Regions from separate parts of the Metabacillus flavus genome, predicted to be linked through region 2. Evidence: a T-box and tRNA genes for the amino acid it is inferred to sense, from the RefSeq annotation. Region 2 holds a T-box; the other holds one or more tRNA genes.
The links. A T-box is a leader RNA that pairs with one kind of tRNA and senses whether it is charged. The one in region 2 lies ahead of alaS (alanine--tRNA ligase), so its partner is inferred to be a tRNA-Ala.

Region 1 (3,398 bases), 2.5 Mb from region 2:
TCATACTGGATCAAAGACTCGCTGAGAGAATTCTCTCTATAAAAAACCTGCAGGATTGGATAGACAAACTTTCTCAAACTTTTGAGGATAAAACGCTTGTCTTTGAAGGCGGTGAATCAAGTATGGCTGCAGCCTCAAGAGGATTAGAGGTGATTCAGTCTTTTCTGGATAGCTCTTATCAGACAGCAGCCATCGTCTCTCATGGAAACCTGATTTCCTTGATTCTGAATCATTACGATGAATCTTACGGTTTTGAGCAGTGGAAAGCTCTCTCAAATCCTGATCTATACTTATTGGAATTTGAAGGCTCCATTCCTGATATCAAAAGAGTATGGGAGCATCCAATGTGAAGGACACAAAATGCCCGCTTGATTGAATCAAGCGGGCATAATCGTCATAAAAGCTTTTCTCCAAACAGGGACCCCATTAAGGCTACAGCAACAGATGCTGTCTTGTTTCTCTCATCCAGAATCGGGTTAACTTCTACAAATTCAGCAGACGTTATCATTTCAGATTCAGCCAGCATTTCCATAGCTAAATGACTTTCACGATAGCTGATCCCGCCAATTACAGGTGTTCCTACACCCGGTGCGTCATGCGGATCCAGCCCATCAAGGTCCAGCGACAAATGGACGCCGTCCGTCCGGTCTTTCAGATATTCAATGGTTTCTTCCATAATACGGGTCATTCCAAGACGGTCGACCTCATGCATGGTGTAAACGCGGATTCCCTTTTCTTTGATCAGTTCCCTTTCCCCTTCATCAAGGGAACGGGCACCGATGATCACCACATTCTCAGGCTTAATCTTTGGAGAAAACCCGGCAATGCCTGTTAAAGATTCATCGCCTATTCCCAGACTTGCCGCAAGAGGCATGCCATGAATGTTTCCTGAAGGCGAAGTATCCGCTGTATTTAAGTCCCCGTGTGCGTCATACCAGATAACACCGAGATTTTTATAATTTTTCGCCAGTCCGGCAAGAGTCCCAATCGCGATACTGTGATCTCCGCCTAGTACTAAAGGAAAAGCCCCGGTTTTAATCACTTCGTCTACCTTGGATGCCAGCAGTTCACTGGCTTCTGATACCGCTTTCAAATTTTTCAAATTATATAAAGGTTCTTCCATAGCTTTTTCCCTTTTGCCGATTTTTATATCTCCGCTGTCTTCAATCGTGAAATGGAGATTTTCCAGCCGTTCTACAACGCCTGCATACCGGATGGCACTTGGGCCCATGTCCACTCCTCGTCTTGTTTGTCCCAAATCCATCGGTACCCCAATGATATTGATTTTTTCCGCAGCCATCTGTCTTCCTCCTCTACTCTCTATTCTCCTATTTTACATAGAAGAAGGCCTATGACTCAACTCGACAAAATTATGTATAAAAATACAGAAAATTCTTACAGAACAAGGAAAATGAATGCACAAAAAAAGCCTTACACCATGTGAAAGACAATAAGCAGTTAAATGAAAATGGTGGAGCCTAGCGGGATCGAACCGCTGACCTCCTGCGTGCAAGGCAGGCGCTCTCCCAGCTGAGCTAAGGCCCCTGGATGTTAAAATAATAGTAAGATGCGGGTGAAGGGAGTCGAACCCCCACGCCATAAGGCGCTAGATCCTAAGTCTAGTGCGTCTGCCAATTCCGCCACACCCGCATATTAAAATGTAAATGGTGAGCCATGAAGGACTCGAACCTTCGACCCTCTGATTAAAAGTCAGATGCTCTACCGACTGAGCTAATGGCTCGGATGGCTGGGCTAGCTGGATTCGAACCAACGCATGACGGAGTCAAAGTCCGTTGCCTTACCGCTTGGCTATAGCCCAATGATGTAAAATCCTATTTCAAATTCGTACTATATTAACATGTCCAAACCATTCAGTTTTAAACATCATGATACAGATAAATGGTGGAGGGGGGCAGATTCGAACTGCCGAACCCTAAGGAGCGGATTTACAGTCCGCCGCGTTTAGCCACTTCGCTACCCCTCCACAATAAGAAAAGACAGTGCCGGCAAGAGGACTTGAACCCCCAACCTACTGATTACAAGTCAGTTGCTCTACCAATTGAGCTACACCGGCATATATATAAATCTATCGATAAAATAAATGGTGGAGGATGACGGGATCGAACCGCCGACCCTCTGCTTGTAAGGCAGATGCTCTCCCAGCTGAGCTAATCCTCCAATAGTTTTGGCTTGTGATGAGCGGCGTACTGCGCTGTCGTCTTCACTCACTCCCATCCTCACGCACTTATGTGCGCTCCGGTGGTCGCTCCTTCGACTCCTAGCACTACTTGCTCCTCCCAACCCTCTTGCATTTACTTTGTTTGGTTAGGTTTCGGCTTGTGATGAGCGGCGTATTGCGCTGTCGTCTTCACTAGCTTCCATCCTCACGCACTTATGTGCGCTCCGGTGGTCGCTCCTTCGACTCCTAGCACTACTTGCTCCTCCCAACCCTCTTACACTGGACGGCAATAATCGCTGCTTCGGCTTCCGGTGAGCTTCGCTCTTTTAAGCCTGGTAGCTTGTCCATATGTAAATGGTGACCCGTACGGGATTCGAACCCGTGTTACCGCCGTGAAAGGGCGGTGTCTTAACCGCTTGACCAACGGGCCATATACTTTTTAGTAAGCTTCCAACCGGGCTCGAACCGGTGACCTCTTCCTTACCATGGAAGCACTCTACCTACTGAGCTATGGAAGCATGGCTCCGCAGGCAGGACTCGAACCTGCGACCGATCGGTTAACAGCCGATAGCTCTACCACTGAGCTACTGCGGAACAATATAACCTGGCAACGTCCTACTCTCACAGGGGGAAACCCCCAACTACCATCGGCGCTAAAGAGCTTAACTTCCGTGTTCGGTATGGGAACGGGTGTGACCTCTCTGCCATAATTACCAGATATTTTGTTGAAAGATTGCTCTTTCAAAACTAGATAACGATTGCTGCACGAGTAAAGCAGCCTTACTTGAATAAAGGTTAAGTCCTCGACCGATTAGTATTCGTCAGCTGCACGTGTCACCACGCTTCCACCTCGAACCTATCAACCTGGTCATCTTCCAGGGGTCTTACTCTTGCGATGGGAAATCTCATCTTGAGGGGGGCTTCATGCTTAGATGCTTTCAGCACTTATCCCGTCCGCACATAGCTACCCAGCGATGCCTTTGGCAAGACAACTGGTACACCAGCGGTGCGTCCATCCCGGTCCTCTCGTACTAAGGACAGCTCCTCTCAAATTTCCTGCGCCCGCGACGGATAGGGACCGAACTGTCTCACGACGTTCTGAACCCAGCTCGCGTACCGCTTTAATGGGCGAACAGCCCAACCCTTGGGACCGACTACAGCCCCAGGATGCGATGAGCCGACATCGAGGTGCCAAACCTCCCCGTCGATGTGGACTCTT
Region 2 (3,398 bases):
CACATAATATCTTGCCGGGGGTTTATTGTATTAAGTGTTCGAAGTTAACAATGAGAAGGCTTAAAAATTCAGTGTGGATGTGCGGTTTATGTGGAATCACTTCAAAGGATGCACATATTGAAGCATTAGAGGATTACGCCCATTTGTTTCAAAATTCGATATCAAATCGTGAGGCAAAATCCTTCTTAAACCTGTCTTCCAGCTCTACTGTAAAAAGGCTATTGAAATCCTTGAACTTGGATACGACAGGCAGTTACAGATCCACTGCTTATAAAATCAATATATAAATCGAATGCCCCCTGCATAATCCCCCCCAATTCCCCCCAAACTAATCTCCGGAGGGGATGCCCCGTGAAAGAAAAAAAGATCCTGCTAAGAGCGGGAATTATTTTGCTGTCTTTATTATCCCTTTATTTATTTCTTAAGCTGAGAATGGTGTGGAATCCGTTTTGGATTATGCTGCAGGCGATTATTATACCGTTTTTGATTGCTTCGTTTATTACGTATTTGCTTCATCCGATTGTAGAGAAGCTGCATGAAACGGGGCTTCCAAGAACGCTTTCGATTCTCATTATTTATTTACTGTTTTTCGGGTCGATTGGATATGGATTTTATCGGGGGATTCCGCTGCTTATTAATCAGCTGATGGAACTTTCGGCGAATGCGCCGCGGATGGTGAAGCTTTATGAGGGCTGGCTTACGATGATCAGGGATCAGACGGATCATTGGCCGATGGGGCTGCATCATCGGGTGGAGGGTTTGCTTGGAGAGGCGGAGCAGTGGCTGTCAGGAATGATTGATGGCATTATCTACTCCATTCGTTCGCTGTTTGATAACGCAGTGATTTTGACGCTTATTCCGTTTCTGGTTTTTTATATGCTGAAGGATTTTTCGCTGTTGAAAAAAACTGCCTGGTATTTGACGCCGAAAAAATGGAGAAGAAGTGGAAAGGAGCTGCTGAGGGATGCAGATGAGTCTCTCGGAAGCTACATTCGGGGCCAGTTTTTTGTTTGTGTCATTATCGGACTGCTGGCGTTTCTTTCTCTTTGGTTCTTTGGTGTAAAGTACCCGCTTGTGCTTGGGATGATTATAGCGGTCACGAATGTGATTCCTTATTTTGGTCCTGTGATCGGTGCAATTCCGGCTTTGATTCTTGCGGCAGCGATGTCGACACAAACGGTGATTACCGTGGTTATTATCATTTTGGTTCTGCAATTTCTTGAAGGAAACGTAATCAGTCCTCTGATTGTTGGAAGAAGCCTGCATATGCATCCCATTGTTATTATGCTGGCGCTCGCTGCTGGCGGTGAGCTTGCAGGAATTTTCGGACTGATTATCGCCGTACCTGTCACCGCTGTCCTGAGGGTCGTTTTGGAGCATGGAGTCCGGCTAGTCCGGCATGATTGACAGGCGGGCGGGCATTGTCTATAATCTACGGTATAATAGGTAATAAACGCTGATGGAAACGAGTAGGTCACAGTCCATTTCCAGAGAGAATGCCCCAAGGCTGAAAGGGTGTTTAATGAAGGGTGACGGAACGCTATTCCTGAGTGCAGGTAAAAGTCCTGCCGTCCTGAGACCGCGTTAAGGTCCAATGAAGCTGATGGATGTGTTGGAATCCATAATCAGGGTGGTACCGCGAGCAACTCTCGTCCCTGTGCAAATCTAAAGGATTTGTACAGGAACGGGAGTTTTTTGTTTTTCGGAGCCGCCCGGCATACATACTAAGGAGGATATACAAATGAAATTTTTAACGTCTGCAGAAGTACGCCAAATGTTTCTTGATTTTTTTAAAGAAAAAGGGCACTCAGTAGAACCAAGCGCATCACTTGTTCCGCATGAAGACCCTTCTCTGCTGTGGATTAACAGCGGGGTTGCTACTCTTAAAAAGTATTTTGATGGACGCGTAATTCCTGCAAACCCTAGGATTTGCAATGCGCAGAAATCCATCCGGACCAACGATATTGAAAATGTAGGGAAAACGGCCCGCCATCATACCTTCTTCGAAATGCTTGGAAACTTCTCAATTGGAGAATACTTCAAGGTGGAAGCGATTGAATGGGCTTGGGAATTCCTTACAAGCGAGAAGTGGATTGGCTTTGACCCTGACAAGCTTTCTGTTACGATCCATCCTGAGGACAATGAAGCATTTGAGATTTGGACGGCTAAAGTAGGCGTTCCGGAAGAGCGCATCATTCGTCTTGAAGGGAACTTCTGGGATATCGGTGAAGGACCGAGCGGACCGAACACAGAGATTTTCTATGACCGGGGAGAGGTTTACGGTAACGATTCGGAAGATCCTGAGCTATACCCAGGGGGCGAAAATGAGCGCTATTTAGAAGTTTGGAACCTTGTTTTCTCTGAATTCAACCATAATTCGGATGGTACTTATACGCCGCTTCCGAAGAAAAATATTGATACAGGGATGGGACTTGAACGGATGTGCTCCGTTATTCAAAATGTGCCGACCAACTATGAGACAGACCTATTTATGCCGATTATTGAGGCGACTGCAGCAATTGCCGGAATGGAGTACCATGACAGCAAAGAGAAGGATGAGGCGTTCAAGGTTATTGCCGATCATATCCGTACTGTATCCTTTGCTGTAGGGGATGGAGCTCTTCCTTCCAACGAAGGCCGCGGCTATGTTCTCCGCCGTCTTCTCCGCCGGGCTGTGCGCTATGCGAAAAAACTCGATATCAACCGCCCGTTTATGTATGAGCTTGTACCCGTAGTTGGGGAAATTATGGAAGCCTTCTACCCTGAAGTTATACAGAAAACCGAGTTCATTCAAAAGGTCATTAAAAACGAGGAAGAGCGGTTCCATGAAACGTTAAACGATGGACTGGCTATTTTATCTGAAGTTATCAAAAAGCAAAAAGAAGCTGGACACGATGTCATTCCAGGCGCTGACGTTTTCCGCCTTTATGACACATATGGCTTCCCGGTTGAATTGACAGAAGAATATGCGGAAGAAGAAGAAATGAAGATTGATGCAGAGGGCTTCGAGTCTGAAATGCAAAAACAGCGTGAACGGGCAAGATCGGCTCGCCAGGAAGTCGATTCAATGCAGGTTCAGGGAGGTGTGCTTGGTGATCTGAAAACGGAAAGTACGTTTGTCGGATACGATCATCTTACTGTTGAAACAGAAGCTGCTGCTCTTGTTAAAGATGGCGAGCTTGTTTCCGAAGCATTTGAAGGAGACGAAATCCAGCTTATCCTTGTTCAGACACCATTCTATGCTGAGAGCGGCGGACAGATTGCAGATGAAGGATCCATTTCCAATGCAAACTTCACAGCGCGCGTTAAAGACGTTAAAAAAGCTCCAAACGGCCAGAATTTGCATCGTGTAATTATTGAAAAAGGAACATTAAGAGCCAATGATTCCGTTACAGCTG

Region 1: it has a tRNA-Ala gene. The T-box ahead of alaS (alanine--tRNA ligase) is inferred to sense a tRNA for this amino acid. The anticodon was not compared.

Annotation. Positions count from the first base shown of each region.
Region 1 is NZ_JAGVRK010000001.1:177,965-181,362, reverse strand. Features, by position in the region: gene J9317_RS01045 (histidine phosphatase family protein) at 1-350, shown strand, start outside; gene rocF (arginase) at 395-1,300, opposite strand; tRNA gene J9317_RS01035 (tRNA-Ala) at 1,470-1,545, opposite strand; tRNA gene J9317_RS01030 (tRNA-Leu) at 1,569-1,650, opposite strand; tRNA gene J9317_RS01025 (tRNA-Lys) at 1,666-1,741, opposite strand; tRNA gene J9317_RS01020 (tRNA-Gln) at 1,745-1,819, opposite strand; tRNA gene J9317_RS01015 (tRNA-Tyr) at 1,901-1,984, opposite strand; tRNA gene J9317_RS01010 (tRNA-Thr) at 2,002-2,074, opposite strand; tRNA gene J9317_RS01005 (tRNA-Val) at 2,103-2,178, opposite strand; tRNA gene J9317_RS01000 (tRNA-Glu) at 2,535-2,609, opposite strand; tRNA gene J9317_RS00995 (tRNA-Thr) at 2,625-2,697, opposite strand; tRNA gene J9317_RS00990 (tRNA-Asn) at 2,699-2,773, opposite strand; rRNA gene rrf (5S ribosomal RNA) at 2,782-2,897, opposite strand; rRNA gene J9317_RS00980 (23S ribosomal RNA) at 2,971-3,398, opposite strand, start outside.
Region 2 is NZ_JAGVRK010000001.1:2,630,581-2,633,978, reverse strand. Features, by position in the region: gene J9317_RS13595 (NERD domain-containing protein) at 1-287, shown strand, start outside; gene J9317_RS13590 (AI-2E family transporter) at 352-1,407, shown strand; T-box leader at 1,448-1,660, shown strand; gene alaS (alanine--tRNA ligase) at 1,742-3,398, shown strand, end outside.